2 regions of the Ruminococcus sp. 1001713B170207_170306_F1 genome follow, and region 2 is predicted to be linked to the other one. Evidence: riboswitches for the same ligand, from Rfam matches in the RefSeq annotation. Region 2 holds a riboswitch; the other holds the start of a gene.
The links. A riboswitch is a leader RNA that binds a small molecule or an ion and turns the genes downstream of it on or off. The one in region 2 is predicted to bind tetrahydrofolate.

Region 1: it holds a riboswitch for tetrahydrofolate, as region 2 does, so the genes downstream of both, I4V84_RS02005 (folate family ECF transporter S component) here and folE (GTP cyclohydrolase I FolE) in region 2, are expected to answer to the same signal.

Annotation. Positions count from the first base shown of each region.
Region 1 is NZ_JADPEX010000002.1:69,598-77,625, forward strand. It holds gene I4V84_RS01990 (prepilin peptidase) at 1-316, opposite strand, end outside; gene I4V84_RS01995 (GDSL-type esterase/lipase family protein) at 591-1,211, shown strand; gene I4V84_RS02000 (GNAT family N-acetyltransferase) at 1,501-2,256, shown strand; gene I4V84_RS02005 (folate family ECF transporter S component) at 2,467-3,027, opposite strand; THF riboswitch at 3,114-3,215, opposite strand; gene I4V84_RS02010 (hypothetical protein) at 3,556-3,780, shown strand; gene I4V84_RS02015 (hypothetical protein) at 3,777-4,934, shown strand; gene I4V84_RS02020 (amidohydrolase family protein) at 4,915-5,805, opposite strand; gene I4V84_RS20255 (DUF6783 domain-containing protein) at 5,809-5,958, opposite strand; gene I4V84_RS20260 (DUF6783 domain-containing protein) at 5,890-6,210, shown strand; partial or broken gene I4V84_RS20265 (alanyl-tRNA editing protein) at 6,594-7,262, opposite strand; gene I4V84_RS02030 (sigma-70 family RNA polymerase sigma factor) at 7,656-8,028, shown strand, end outside.
Region 2 is NZ_JADPEX010000040.1:1,804-9,831, forward strand. It holds gene I4V84_RS18335 (serpin family protein) at 1-234, opposite strand, end outside; gene I4V84_RS18340 (8-oxo-dGTP diphosphatase) at 343-804, opposite strand; gene I4V84_RS18345 (aminopeptidase P family protein) at 901-2,688, opposite strand; THF riboswitch at 2,822-2,918, shown strand; gene folE (GTP cyclohydrolase I FolE) at 3,170-3,727, shown strand; gene I4V84_RS18355 (HD domain-containing protein) at 3,724-4,221, shown strand; gene folP (dihydropteroate synthase) at 4,261-5,070, shown strand; gene folK (2-amino-4-hydroxy-6-hydroxymethyldihydropteridine diphosphokinase) at 5,185-6,018, shown strand; gene I4V84_RS18370 (hypothetical protein) at 6,231-6,755, opposite strand; gene I4V84_RS18375 (hypothetical protein) at 6,878-7,729, opposite strand; gene I4V84_RS18380 (response regulator transcription factor) at 7,769-8,028, opposite strand, start outside.

The DNA.
Region 1 (8,028 bases), on a different contig from region 2:
CAGCTCCAATCAGAAAGGAATAGGAAATGCAATTGAGAATTTTCGTCGGTCCGATCATGCTTCCAATAACACTCAAGAGCTTGATGTCTCCGGCTCCCAGCATTCTGAATATGAATAAAATCCCCAGAATCAGTATCGGTACCAGCAGACCGCATATCCAAGATCCGAGACTGCTAACATCCATTTTCCATATTCGCGTAAACAAACTGACCAATACACAAAAAAGCAGCCATCCATTGTCTACCTTCGCTCTCTGAATATCCATCAGAGCGGCGCAGCCTGCCGCTATAGCAGGAAATATTCTGTAAAAAAGCATAGACGTACCATCCCTTCTTTTACATAGGTTTACTAATAACAGGAGGCTATCTTGAAGTATTTTAGAGCCTATTTGAGAAAGGCTTTCTGTATTTTATCTTTCGTAGAATAGGGAATAGTCGATCTGAAAAGATGACCTTCGATACCAGATGACTTCTGGTGAGTCTTATTATAGGTGCTCTATCTCCATTTGTCCAGTCTTTTTTTTACAAATTTTTCTAAAAAAACTATAAACCTTTTTGTTCTTGCAGTATAATATTAACGGAGGTAAAATTATGACAATATTAACATGTCTTGGTGACAGCATCACCGATTGTGAACACTGCTTTTCCAGAGATTTCCTTGGCAATGGCTATGTAAAAATGCTGTCAGACTGTCTTAAAAGGGACGGCTCAGACTATCAGGTACGCAATTATGGCACTGACGGCTTTACTATAAACAGACTTCTGCAGAGAATTCAGGGTGATTCTGATTTTACAAGTGATATTATAACAATTTTAATCGGAATTAATGATATTGGATTAATAATGAATACGGACAGAACACCGTTTCAGCAGAGGAATATGCTTTTTTCTTTTTACAAATGCTATGCAGATCTTATAACAATATTAGCAAAATCAAATTCACGCATTATTTTAATGGAGCCATTTCTTTTCCCCTGGCCTGCCTGTTATAGAACCTGGCTTCCTTTTCGCCAGAAAATATCACAAATGATCCACCAGCTATCAGAACAGTTTCAAATTCCTTATCTTACATTGCATGAGGAATTGAATGAAAAGGCGCGTCGTTATGGATATTCAGAAATTACTACAGATGGGATTCACCTTACTGAGCAGGGACAAAAATTTCTGGCAGACAGATTGTATAAATTAATTTGCGGCTATTCACCGTACTAGTACATCGTTTTCGAAATAACTATACCACTCACTTGCCTGTGAATCCGATTGCACAGGTATAAAAGCCTCGGCGTAGCCCGCTACGCCTGCGTTTTTATACCTGCACACTCGAATTCACATCCTACGCGATTGGTATAGTTATTTACGAAACGATGTACTAGAGCGTGTTTGAAAAAGGCTTTCTGCAAGATGTGTAAAAAGCAATCTGTCTTATAACAGACTATTTTCAGTTGCATTGCTGGATACAATTATGTATAATGACCCTAAACTTATAAAAGAAGGTTTTTTTATGGATAAAATCATTAAAGAAATTGAAGATATGTCACTAAATGCATGGCCCTCCCATAAAATGGAGCTTTATGATGGATGGATTCTCCGTTTTTCCTATTTTTATACACATAGAACAAACAGTGTGGAGCAGTTCGGAACTTCTACCCTTTCCTGGAGGGAAAAGGTTTCTTTCTGCGAAGCAGAGTATGCCCGACTGGGCAGCCCTGCAATTTTTAAGATCAGTCCTCTGGTTTCTCCGGATTTTGATTATCTTCTGGAAAACCGCAACTACGAAATCCAGCATACAACAAATGTTATGGCAGCCTCACTGGATGGAGCAGATCCTTCTGCGCCTTGCGATCTGGTAACTCTTACTGACGATATTCCAGATATTTGGATTGAAAGTCTTTTTGATCTGAAAGGCACCATTAATCCTGTTCACCGTGCTGTAGTTCCATCCATGTATCATGCCATCGTAAAAGACACCGTATGCGCCTCCATCTGGAGTAACGGAAAAATTATTGCAACCGGGCTTGGCATTCTGGATCGAAATTATATTGGATTGTACGCTATCCATGTTCGCGAAGATTTCAGACACAAGGGTTATGCTCGTCAGATTTGTACTGCACTTCTAAAAGAAGGAAAAAAGAAAGGCGCAACTAAGGCCTATCTTCAGGTAGTAGAGGGAAACACTCCAGCACGTAATCTTTATGAATCACTTGGACTTCATTATCTCTACACCTATTGGTTCCGGGTTCAGACACATACAAACTGAAAACTTTTCAGAGCATGTTTAAAAAAGGCTGCGATCAGTGTTTATCCTGATCACAGCCTTTTATTTGGGAATCGTATTTTTTGACTTATTCAACAAGTTGATTTCTCAAACAATCAACTTTCCAGTAAGTGCATTGCTTCATAATCCATCTTATGCCATATTATTTAATTTGGGGTTTTGTATATAATTCAGCTCCTGGACTGCTGCCATTTATACGGTCTTCTTCTCCAGCTTAGCAGGTCTTATGTTTCCTACAACCATGCCTGTAAGCGGGCTGAAATAAAGAAGACTGGTAAGTACGCAGTAGATTGGAGTCATGATTGCAAACTGTACAAGACGTCCTGGCATAATTGCATAGAAGTTTGCTCCGATTATTACCAGTCCTGCAGTGGTCAGTCCAAGTGTTCCCACTACGCCAGAGACTGCAATTGCGACACACATAACAACAGTCTTTACTTTTCTGTTCTTTTCAGCCATTAGTTTTCCAGCCAGTCCGGGGATCACACCCCAGGCAACTGCTGATAAAGTAATCAGTGGATTAACTCCATAGCCTTTCATAAAACATCCAATGATATCGGCAACAGCACCTTCTACACCACCAGCTACAGGTCCCATCCAAAGACCTGCCAATACAGTGGCGACAGTTCCCAATGTAATTCGATATACACCAAGATCAATTACCAGAACGCGTGACAGCACAAGCTGGATTGCTACCAGCAGTGCAAGGAATACAAGAGTCTTAACACTCCATGTCTGTTTGTTTTTACGCATAAAAAAAACACCTCCATAATGATTAAAATAACAGAGTAGTTACCATAAATAATAATCCCTCCACATTATGAGATGTTCTCACATGTAGCAACGGGTGCGGAAAATATATCGTAAACAGTCCTGCTGCTTTTCGTTTCACGGCGACTCCCCAGCCAATGAACACTTGACGCATAAATTCCTACTTCGCTATTATTTATTTAAAATGATTATAGCACAAAATATAGAAATTTCAATATGTATTTGTTATAATATTCACATAAATAAATTAGTCGTTACTGTTTACTGGTAACGTTCCGCGAGTGTTTTTTGTGAACAAAGTTCACAGAAAACCCGAGAATCTTAGCGCGAAATCATGCGAATGCATGATTTCTGTGCATCGCGAAGCGCGTTACTGGTCACGGAGTGAACAGTAACAATTAGTCGTTACTGGTCACTGACAAATGTTTGTGCATACTCTCCTCTTTTTCGCATATTCTAAGAATATCTTCCCTTATATAGGAAAAATATTTGACAAAAAGGAGTGTTTCTATGAATATAAAATCCACAAACAAATCATCCTGCCAAAAACAGCCGCCACTACAGAATCCTTACAATGTTTTTTATAATAATTACATGAATACAAATGCTACTACAGAATGTACAGGACTTGGCTATCGTATGCCGGATAACTCGGAGGAATGGAATGCCTGCCGAGAGGTTTTCGATTTTCTTCCTGTACCATTTCCGGATTCGGAGGATACAAAGCAACAATGAAAAATTTCACAAAACTATTACTTGGCTCTTTGGTACTGTTCTCTCTGTCAGGATGTACTGCCGGTGATATGATCACCAGCTATACTTCTATTTCTGATCAGAGTGAAACCACCTTACAGAACACTTCAGAAACACCCAAACAGCGTGTTTATATGGATGAAATCAAAGGAACCCTTAAGGATTTCACCGGTGCCACCCTAACTATGGAAAGCCAGGAACAAACTTACGTTTTTGATCTTTCTGAAGCAACTTTGGAATGCGAAGATGGCATGATCACTGGAGATGAAATCAGTGTCATTTATGAGGGGCAGCTCTCTAACAAGGATACCAGCACTGTAAAAGCATTGAAAGTAGTAGACGACTTTCACAAAAAGAATCAGCTGGAAGTACGAAAGGCCTATGGGGAAGTACAGAGTCTGACTCCAAATACCATTACCATAAAAAATAAAAAAGGCAAAACAGCCACCTATCCAATCACTGGAACAGAACAATATTATCAGAATGGCATCCGTACCGGTGTATGGGTATACATTCATTTTAAAGGCAAGTTTACTTCCAGTCAGGATACCCAAAGTTCTTCTCTTAATGCCAGTCATCTGAAAGTACTAAGCATTTCAGATATTGATCCGCTTACACTTCCAGATCCAACACCAACACCAGATCCTGCACAAGTTCCTGCCGATGACTCAGCAAAAGAACAGCAGATTCATGCAGAAATTCAGAATATTTCCCTGAATACGCTCACAGTTCTTCCCTCTGGCTCTGATAGCACAATAAATGTAGATTTGTCTCAGACTCCTTCTTACTTTAAAGGTGGAACAGCACCAGGCTCCTATGTAACCATAACTTACACTGGCCAATTTCAGGGAAATTCACTGGATGGTGTTACTGTTACAGCAGTCACCGGTGATGATCCGGATTCTCTTGGAAGCCGGGAACTTACCAGCACAGTCAGCGGTACAATTATAGGCCATACAGCAAATACCGTCACACTTCAAACTGGCGATGGCGCAACCATAACCTGCTTTACAGAGGGGGCAAAGAATATCTCCACCAGTAATATGGAATCCGGCGCAGGTATCTGCATTACCTTTGATCCTACAAAATCCAAAAATTCCAACATTTATACATCTATCAAGATTCAGGACGCCTGAAGGTGTCCTGAATCCTTTTCTCTCCATCTGCCAGCCAGGCTCTCACATCCCCGGATTCTCCCAGAATGTCCATAAATGCCTGGTATTCATCCATTAAGCCCTTCCCATGTAAGACCATATAAGCTCCTGCATCACTTCCAAGAGCCACCTTTGCTCGGTACTTGTATGCCAGACGAAGGTTCTTTGCGGCCAGTTCTATAATAGGATCAAGCACTGATTCCTTATATCTTCCACATCCACGAAGATTTCGAATTGTCACAAGAGTAGGAACCCATACACTATCACTGTCAGCTAATTCTCTGATTGTTTCCGGATCAATATAATTTCCATGTTCTACCGAATCCACACCAGCTTCCACAGCTGCCTGTACGCCATAAATCCCATTGGTATGGCTCATCACCGCCATCCCTTCTTCATGGGCGATATGTACCATCTCACGGACTTCTTTCCTGTCTAAAGGCGTTCCGGTAATCTGTCCATGGTTATTAAAATCCAGAAGTCCCGTGGTCATAATTTTAATAAAATCTGCCCCTTTGTTTTTCGCTTCTTTCAAAAGGACATGGTATTCTTTCATAGTGTCAAAGCCTTTTCCCACTATAGATCCATAGTGTCCATTTTTATGGATGGCAAAAACAGGAGTACGATAATCAATTCCGTATTCCGGTGCCAGTCTCCTGGCTCTTTCTGATACTCCTAATGCATCTCCACCATCTCTTACAAAGACAATCCCCAGCTCTTCATAAGCTTTCAAATGTTTCCGTATCACTTCATCGTTTACATGATCCTTATGAATAGAAATTGCATCTTTATAATTCAGTCCATCCATGATCAGGTGCGCATGACACTCTCCAAACATTTCTTCATATAACACTGATTATCTTGAAAAATAATTCAGCTTTTCCTTTCTTCCGCAGAGCGTGTTTGAAAAAAGGACTTCTGCAAGATGTGCGTCACAATTTGTGGGAGATTTTGTCCGGAGGAGGGCGTCGTAGCGAGCTACGACAGCCGAATTCGAGCAAAATATACCGCAAAGTGGGGCGTACAGATTGTGGGAATGCTTTTTCAAACACGCTTTAATACGGATTTTTTCAATCCTCTTTTATTATTTATTGCAACTATTCCGCAAGGTGCTTTTGCGAAGGAACTGAACAACTGCTATTTATTTTCGAAAAAGGCTCGAATTTCTTTCTCGGAAGCCTGCACAGACCCCTGTACAAAGAAAGGCTTACCGCCTCCCCTGCCATTCAATACTGCATTCATCTCTTTTGTAAACTGACGTAAGTCTCCGTCTTTTTCTCCCATAGCATACTTATAGCTTCCATCTGTATTCCTGGAGAATACTGCACAACGCCCCTTACAAACCTGTAAAATTGCATCTGTAAGCTTCTGAACGCTTCCTGCTTCCATTCCTTCCTGGAATAAAACCACATTCTCTTTTTCTTTCCATTTAGCAGCTTCGCCAACGATAAATTCTTCTTCTAACGCATGTACTCTTCCCTTCAGAGCAAAATTTTCATCCTGAATCCTTGCTACCGCTGACGCTGTTTTGTCCATTTTCGCAGACAGCTTCACGGAAATCTGACGATTCTGTTCATTTATCATGTTCAGATAATCAAGCACTCGCTTACCTGACAGCATTTCCATACGAACCCCCTCACGGAATTTCACTACAGAAAGCAGCTTCACCATTCCAATTTCTCCAGTACGCGTCACATGAGTTCCACAGCATGCGCAAGTATCTGCTCCCGGGAAGCGCACAATACGAACCCATCCGGAAAGCTCTTTCTTACTTCTGTAATCCAGATTTTTAAGTTCCTGCTCTGTAGGATAAAAAATCTCAACTTCCTGATTTTCCCAGATAATCTGATTCGCTTTCGCTTCGATTTCGGCCATTTGTTCTTCATCCAGCATTCCGCTGAAATCGATGGTGATCACATCGCTTCCCATGTGGAATCCCACATTGTCATATCCAAATGCTTCATGTACCAGCCCACTTACAATATGCTCTCCGGAATGCTGCTGCATAAGGTCAAATCTTCTGCCCCAGTTAATTTTTCCTATTACATCCATACCAACTTCCAAAGGCCCATCTGTATAATGAACTAACTCTCCATCCTTCTCATGAACTTCCTTAACATTTATTCCGCCTAATATACCGGTGTCACTGGGCTGTCCGCCTCCTTCTGGATAAAAAGCTGTCTGGTTTAAAATTATTTCATAGCCTTTCTTGCTCTCACGACACTCCAACACCTTGGCGGTAAATTCTTTTTTATATACATCTTCATAATATAACTTTTTTGTATCGTACATAAATGCTCCTTCTTTCATAAATTAAACAGCAGAATTTATTTTTATCTTTTATTCACGAAACTGATTATAGTCTATTTATGCTCTTCCCGCAATTTTTATTTTTTCTCTGTATTTAGTCATTTCAGGACGTGTTCAAATATACCGCAATCTCCCACAAAGTGGGGCGTGCAGATTGCGGGAATGATTTTTCAAACACGCTCTAGCCCATCCGATATCTATGAATTCTCTCATGCATGCATGACTCATTCATGGTTTCCATCCGGGACTTTTATAGTAAAAACACCTTGCAAAATAGTACCAGCTGAATAATTACAAAATTTTTATTTATTTTTGAAGAACTTTATCAGGCAGTCGCGTTATAATTAGAGAACGGACAGGAAGGAGGCTGATAACATTTCACAGGAAGAATATTTGGAATATCTGATTGACCAATACCAGAATCTGATATATTCCATATGTCTGAAATCAGTAGGTAATCCTTTCGATGCAGAAGACCTCACTCAAGAGGTATTCCTGTCTGCCTACAAAAGTCTCGCCCACTTCGATGGGCTTTATGAAAAAGCCTGGCTTAGCAAAATTGCAGTACGCAAATGCCTTGATTTCCTAAAAGCTGCCGGACGCCGTTCAATTCCAACGGAAGATATTTATTTCTCACAGCTTCCTGATCTGGAGAATCATTCTTCCCCAGAGGAACAGTATCTGCAGTCTGATTCGGAACAGCAGGTATTTCGGATATGCAGCGGCCTGAAAAGTCCTTACAAGGAAATTGCCATTGCTCATTTCT
Region 2 (8,028 bases):
AAGGGCGAAGTTAAGGCTTGTGGGGCTTAACATTATATTGGAATCCTGATTTTCTTTGGCTATTTCATCTGTAAGGTTAATAGAATTCTGCAGATTAACTGATTTATCAAGATCAATGTTCTTTTCAGCTGCATTTAATTCTGCGTGACTGGCTGTGGCAGCATATACATGGATTGGAGGAGCCATGGTTGTCATGAACGTCAGTGCTCCGGCAAAAAGTTTTATTTTATTCATGTATAACCTCCTTGTACGGTCGATGAAGTCCTTTTTGCAAAGGTTTTCTGCAAGTTTTTGTTTTATTTTAACATATTTGTTTCTTCTTTCTGTTATATTAATTTTCATTTAGTATAAGCGAATTTCCGTATTTACAAGCAGCTCTCCCTCATATTGTAGTTTAACAGAGAAAAAACGTTTTTCCTCTGAAAGAAGCAGGTTCAGAAAAACTTTATCACCTTCCCATGTAGGAAGCTCTGGCACTATTTTCTTATCAACCCAGCATAGTTCGCCTTCATTGCATTCAATCAGTTCCCCGGTATATCCATCAGCTGTAAATACACACATAAGCTCAGATTCACATTCGCTGTTTATAAAGGTTACCAGGCCACGAAATTTGTAGGAAGTAAGTGTGAGTCCTGTTTCTTCTTTTACTTCACGCAGAAGACATTCTTCAGGGGATTCCTGATCTTCTGTATGTCCACCTACACCGATCCATTTGCCTTTATTTATGTCATTTTGCTTTTTTACTCTGTGAAGCATCAAATATTTGCCATCGTTTTCGATATAGCATAAAGTAGTTATTGTCATTTATTCTCCTTCCCGCAGGCACTGCTTTTTTCTGTAAAATATAAAACAAGGGCGATGCATATCAGTTTTATACATGCCCCTGTTTACTGTTTTAAATCAGATTTCGCGTGTAGCTTCTTTCAGCCATTCTTTTTCCTCTTCTTCCAGATATGGAGAAATCTTTTTATATACCTGTGCATGATAATTATTAAGAAGTGCCCGTTCCTGCACAGTCATCAGCTCGGGAACAACAGCATCCAGATCAAACGGTACCATAGTCAGATGTTCAAAGCACATAAACTGGCCAAATGAGGTTTTCTCTGCTTTTTTGCATACAAGCAGGTTTTCGTGGCGGATTCCATATTGGTTTTCCACATAGTATCCAGGCTCATCTGATGTGATCATACCCTCTTCCAGTACTGCATTATCTCCCTGAATAATTCTCCAGCGGAAGCTGTTTGGTCCTTCATGAACATTCAGAAGATAACCAACTCCATGTCCTGTTCCATGATTAAAATCCTGTCCCATTTCCCATAACGGACCACGCGCCAGATAATCCAGATTTACACCAGTACAGCCATAACGGAATTTGGCATTTCCAAGGTTCAGCATGCCACGTAAAACAGCGGTAAAATATTTCTTCTGCTCGTCATTCACAGAGCCCATAACAATTGTGCGGGTGGTATCTGTAGTACCTTCGTAATAGTGTCCGCCTGTATCTGCCAGAAGGAAATTGCCAGGCTCAATGGCAATATCTGTCTCTGGTGTTGCAGAATAATGGTTGATTGCAGCATGAATGCCATAAGAAATAATGGGGTCAAAGCTGTTGTCGATAAAGTTCTCCTGCTGGGCACGGAAGCTGTACAGCTTCTCTCCTGCGCTTAACTCTGTTATTGGAATTTTGCCAACATTTTTCTTTAGCCAGCAGATGAATTTGGTAAGCGCAACTCCGTCTTTGATATGAGCGATACGTTCATTTTCTACTTCTACTGGATTTTTAATTGATTTTGGAAGAAAAGTCAGGTTGGCTTCATCCAGAATCGTTACTTCCTTCGGAATACTGTTTACCAGACGACAGTTGGCTTTCTTTTTACAAAGAAGAACTGTCATGTCTTTCTCAAATGTTTTTACATATTCATAAATGCTGTCATAGGGCAAAATGGTTACGCCATCCTTAGATAATGCGTCCAGAATTGAAGCCGAAAATGCTTTTTCATTTGCAAACAGCCTGATTTCTGTTTTGGTCATGACCAAATAAGAGAGAACAACCGGACAGCAATGTACATCGCCGCCACGAATATTCAGCAGCCATGCAATGTCATCCAGAGAAGTCAGTACAAATCCATCTGCACCTTTCTCTTCCATTGATTTACGGATTCTTCCACATTTGTCAGCACGGGATTCGCCTGCCCATTTTACATCCAGTTCCATAACCGGTTCGCAGGAAAGTGCCGGACGATCTTCCCAGATTTCTCCTACCAGATCAGAATCCGTCTGAAGAGTGGCTCCTTTTTTTGCAAGAAGTTCGGCCAGTTCATCTGCTTCTTCGGCGCTGACGGTTCTTCCGTCAAAACCAAGGCACATTCCCTCGCCTAATTTTTCTTCCAGAAACTGGTGCACAGTGGGAACATCTGGTTCTCCCATTTTAAAAAGCTCTACACCCGTTCCCTCCAGCTGTGCGGCCGCCTGGATGAAATATCTTCCATCTGTCCACAATCCAGCCATATCCTGCATGATGACTGCTCTGCCGGCAGATCCGGTAAAACCTGTAATATATTTTCTGCACTTAAAGTATTCTCCTACATATTCAGATGCATGAAAATCATCTGTGGGAACAAGATAAGCATCTATTTTCTTCTCTGCCATTACTTCCCGAAGTGCGGTGATTCGTTCTTTAACTGTCATAAAACTGACTCCTTCCAGTGAATTTTGTCTATTCCTATTATAATATCCACGTTACCCTTTCGCAACCTGTTTAAGAAAAAACACTTTTCTATTCCCAAAAGACGTGATATACTAACTTTCGAAATGAATGATATGCAAAATAGGATTTTATGCGTCAAGTGTTCGGTGAATGGGGAGTTGTCACTGAAACGAAAAGCACGTCTTACGGTATATTATCCGCACCCGTTGCAAGCACTATAAGAGGGATATCTCATATTGTGTCAGAGCCTGCCCGAAAGGAGCTTTCTGCAAGATGCACATTGCGATTTGTGGAAACGTTTTTTAACAGGCTCAAGGGAATGTTTTCGACATACATTCTATCACAATTGGAGATATCCTTTTTTGCGTATTAAGCAGGCAGATATTCGAATTCGAAAATCCTTCCCCGGTTTTATCAAAAAAGGATAGTCTCCGCAATCAAATACAAAGGAGGTTATTTTTAATGGTTGACAAACAAAAAATAGAACAGGCCATCCGCCTGCTTCTGGAAGGAATCGGTGAGGATATTACCCGGGAGGGACTGATTGATACTCCCGACAGAATTGCACGTATGTGCGAGGAAATTTACGGTGGTCTCGATCAGGAAGCAGATCACCATTTACTGAAGCAGTTTCCAGTAGAAAATAATGAGATCGTATTGGAAAAAGATATTACTTTTTACTCTATGTGCGAGCATCATCTGATGCCTTTTTATGGTAAGGCGCACCTGGCTTATATTCCCGATGGAAAAGTCACAGGATTAAGCAAGCTGGCACGTACGGTAGAGGTTTATGCCAGAAGACCGCAGATCCAGGAACGCCTCACAGTACAGATTGCGGACGCTCTGGAGCGTGCCCTCTCTCCGAAGGGAATTATGGTTATGCTGGAAGCAGAACACACCTGCATGACCATGCGAGGCGTTAAAAAGCCAGGAAGCAAAACAATTACGACTGTAACCCGCGGAGCCTTCAAAGAAGATAAGGAGCTGCAGAAAATGTTCCTTTCCATGGTCGGAAAATGAGCAGTTCTTTTTCTGAAACAAACCGTATTTCTTTAATCTGGCGGCATCCCCTTTATCAAAAGCACTGTGAGAAAATACAGGAGCTTGAAAAAAATCGTATTTTCTGCAGACATACGCCGGAACACTTTCTGGATGTTGCCAGGCTGATGTATATTTATTCTCTGGAAAACAAGCTTAATCTGTCCAGGGAAATCATTTATGCCACTGCTCTTCTTCATGACATTGGCCGTGCGCAGCAATATCTGTCGGGTATTTCTCATGACATTGCAGGAGTTGAAATAGCCGGAAAGATTCTGGCAGATCTGCATTTTACAGAGCAGGAAAAAGAGGAAATATTATCTGCGATCAGTCAGCACAGGACGGATGGATCTGATAATGTGTTGGCTATGCTGCTATATAAGGCTGATAAAAAGTCCAGAAATTGTTTTTCATGTTCAGCAGCTTCAGAATGTTACTGGCCTTCTGAGAAAAAAAATCTGACAATTGAATATTAAGCCTTCTAAAAAATCTAACAGAAAGGATGGTTTCTATTTATGAAAATTGGAAATCGTTTTTTTGATACACAAAATCACACTTATATAATGGGAATTTTAAATATTACTCCTGATTCTTTTTCCGATGGCGGGAAATGGAATCATTTAGATGAAGCTTTGCGGCATACAGAAGCCATGATCGCGGATGGTGCGGATATTATCGATATTGGCGGGGAGTCTACGCGTCCCGGACACACGCCGGTCAGTGCAGAGGAAGAAGCTCAGAGAGTTTTGCCCGTTATCGAAGCGGTCAGAAAACGTTTTGACATTCCCATTTCTGTAGATACCTTCAAAAGCAGCGTGGCAGAAAGTGCGATTCAGGCCGGTGCAGATCTGGTCAACGATATCTGGGGATTAAAATATGATTCTGAAATGGGAGCTGTAATTGCCAAATATGATGTTGCATGCTGTCTCATGCACAATAAGTCCAATACAGAATATAACAATTTTCTCATCGATATGCTTTCTGAGACACAGGAATGTGTCAATCTTGCAAGAAAAGCAGGAATCAAAGATGAGAAAATCATTCTCGATCCAGGGGTTGGATTTGGAAAAACATTTGAGATGAATCTGGAAACTATGAATCATCTGGAGCTTTTTAAGAATCTGGGCTTTCCGGTTCTTCTTGGCACCTCACGCAAGTCGATGATCGGACTGGCACTTGATCTGCCTGTAGACCAGCGTGTAGAGGGAACACTGGCTACCAGTGTAATTGGTGTGATGAAGGGCTGTTCTTTTGTGCGTGTTCATGATGTCAAGGAGAACAGACGCGTGATCCAGATGACAGAAGCAATTTGGGGTTGTAATTGAGAGTAAAGAGGACATTCGCAATCCGCTTTGCTACTTGCTCATGAACGCAGTCGCGAAACGATTGCGTTCAAATTCCTCAAAATTGTAAATAGTCAACAGAAAGGAACAACTGTTATGGATGAAACCAGATTTGATAAAATAGAAATTAAAGAACTGGAAATTTTTGCCAACCATGGTGTCTATCCGGAAGAAAATGTACTTGGACAAAAATTTGTTATTTCTGCCACCCTCTTTACCCACACACGTCAGGCCGGGTTAACGGACGATCTGTCTGCTTCTATCAATTACGGGGAAGTCAGCCACATGATTACAGATTTCACCAGAAAACATACTTTTAAGCTTCTGGAAGCGCTTGCAGAAAATCTTGCAGAGATGCTGCTCGACTCTCTTTCCGGTCTGGAACAGATCACACTGAAAATTGAAAAGCCATGGGCTCCTGTTGGTCTTCCACTGAAAACCGTATCTGTGGAAATCACAAGAAAATGGCATACTGCATACATTGCTTTTGGCTCTAATATGGGAGATAAAAAGCTGTTCATCGACAATGGGATACGTGGTTTGAATAAAACAAAAGGATGCCGGATAGAGGCCGTTTCTGATTATCTTGTAACAGAACCTTATGGTGTTACCGATCAGGATGAATTTCTGAATGGAGTTTTGAAAATGCGTACCCTTCTTTCACCGGAAGAATTGCTGGAACGTCTTCATCAGCTGGAACAGGAGGCAAACCGGGAACGTATTATTCACTGGGGTCCTCGTACTCTGGATCTGGATATTCTCTTTTATGATCAGGAAATCATTGATACTGCAGATCTTCACATCCCCCATCCGGATATGCAGAATCGTGACTTTGTGCTGGCTCCTATGAACCAGATTGCCCCTTACCTCAGGCATCCTGTACTAAATCAGACAATTTCACAGCTTTTAAATATTCTTCTTTGCCGCTAAACGAACATGTCGCCTACCGGCGACATCACATATGAAAGTCAGCTGTTCCGCGCCTATGACGCTCCCACAGCTGCCGACCGCATTCGTAATCCGTGCTATCACGCCACCGTACGGTTCCGTATACAGCGGTTCAACCAACTTAACAAGTGACAATCTAACATTGGGGCTGCCGGAAAACAGGCAGCCCCTTGTGTAATAATTCGCATCTGCTGTCAGGAAGTGAGACGCTGTCCGCAATATTCACAGTTGCACAGGCGGCCTTTTATTATCTGATTCTTTGCACCGCAGCTGGGACAGGTAACTGTAATATAAATCTTCTCATTCACACGTCTGTTTGGTGCAGTGATCAATATATAATTTTCTTCTCTGTCTATCTGAATATTTCGAATATACCCTTTGGCAATCATTTTTTCCAATTTCCTTACAGCATCTTTTCCCATCTCAGTCTCAAACTTCTCAAATGAGAGCGTGCTCTGGGCATAAGATTCAAACCAACAGGCTATTTCTCTGGCTTTTTTCTTCTTCAATGCTTTCTGGATTTCCCGGAAGGTGGGATACAAAAATAACAATCCCAGTATAATCTCCGTTGCTGCCATTCCCCAGCGTCCTTCACCAATATATTTCTCTGCTGCGCCAATAGCTCCCAGAGTAAAAAGTATACAGAAGCCACAAAGAACCCATTTCAGTTTTCCTAACACTCCTGTTTTTTTATTCTTTTCTGTTAAAAAATCATTCATGTCTGTTTCCTCTTTCCCCAATTAATCAATCTCTGTTATATACGAAAGCCTGTTTAAAAAATCATTCCTGCAATCTGCACGCCCTGATGAATCTTCTGTCAGCATATACCAAAATCCGTCTGTCAGCCAGCTCCCAGCAAAAGCCACGCATCGCCTAACGGATCGTAATAATAAACCACATTATCTCCTGCCGCATAATATTTTTCTTTTGTAAAATGTTCCTCATGATCTGTCCCTATAACAAATACCGGACAGTTTCTTCCCTCAATATACTCCTCCGTACCGGTATACCACAGGGACATTCCAAGACCAAGGTAATAACTAACTTCGTCTGTTTGCGCAATCAAGTCCCTGGCAATATTTATATCCAATGAATAATCATACTCTGATTGATACTCATCCCAATCATAATATATTGAAAAATCATAGCAGTAGGCTTCCGCTGCAAGGTGTCCATCCTTTAGCGATACCATAGGATGGTATTGCACACTCATATTCTGCTTCTGCACAGAAACCATTACATTGGAAAAAATCTCGCTCATATTGCAGCGCAGGATAATGACTTCATTTTCCTGCCCCATATACCATGGATTGTTCAGATCTTCCAAATATTCCCCTTCTTCCGTAACCTGAGTCGGATAAATACTGATCTTACAATCAAGTCCTGGAACAATAGCATAGATTTCATAACCTCCTGCATCAACAACAGTTCCATCCTGCAAAAAAGGATAAGCCGCAGCCAATTCTTCCTGCCTGGTATATTCAAGTATCTCTGATGTATCTGCATTTTCATAAGTGTAGCCCAGAAATGCCATTCCAGCCTGGCATTCATTTTCTCTGATAATGTCTTGCAAAATTGCCAGATTCTCTTCTGCCCCAGAAGTTTGGGCAGATACTTCTCTCACACATTCACCGTAGTTACTAAAAGAAAACAGTACTGCGCAAACACATACAGCAATAGAAAATTTTTTCATACTTTCAGCTCCTTCCTGTCAGAATATGCCTATGCCTTTCTATTTCAGTGTGGTTACAATCAATTTACTTTCCAACGCAGCTGCTATCAGATCTTCCTTACAGCTATATCCTGCCTTGTCAATCATTTCCTGAAAATTCCATCTTACCCCGGAAGTCGAACAATCCATTTTCCTTGCAATCTCCGAATAGGACATCCCATGAATATACAAACGCAGCATTTCCAGTTGTCTTGGACTGATATCACCGCTTGTGATCCAGTTAAGTTCCACCTTTGGCGTTATATCCGGAAATACACGCT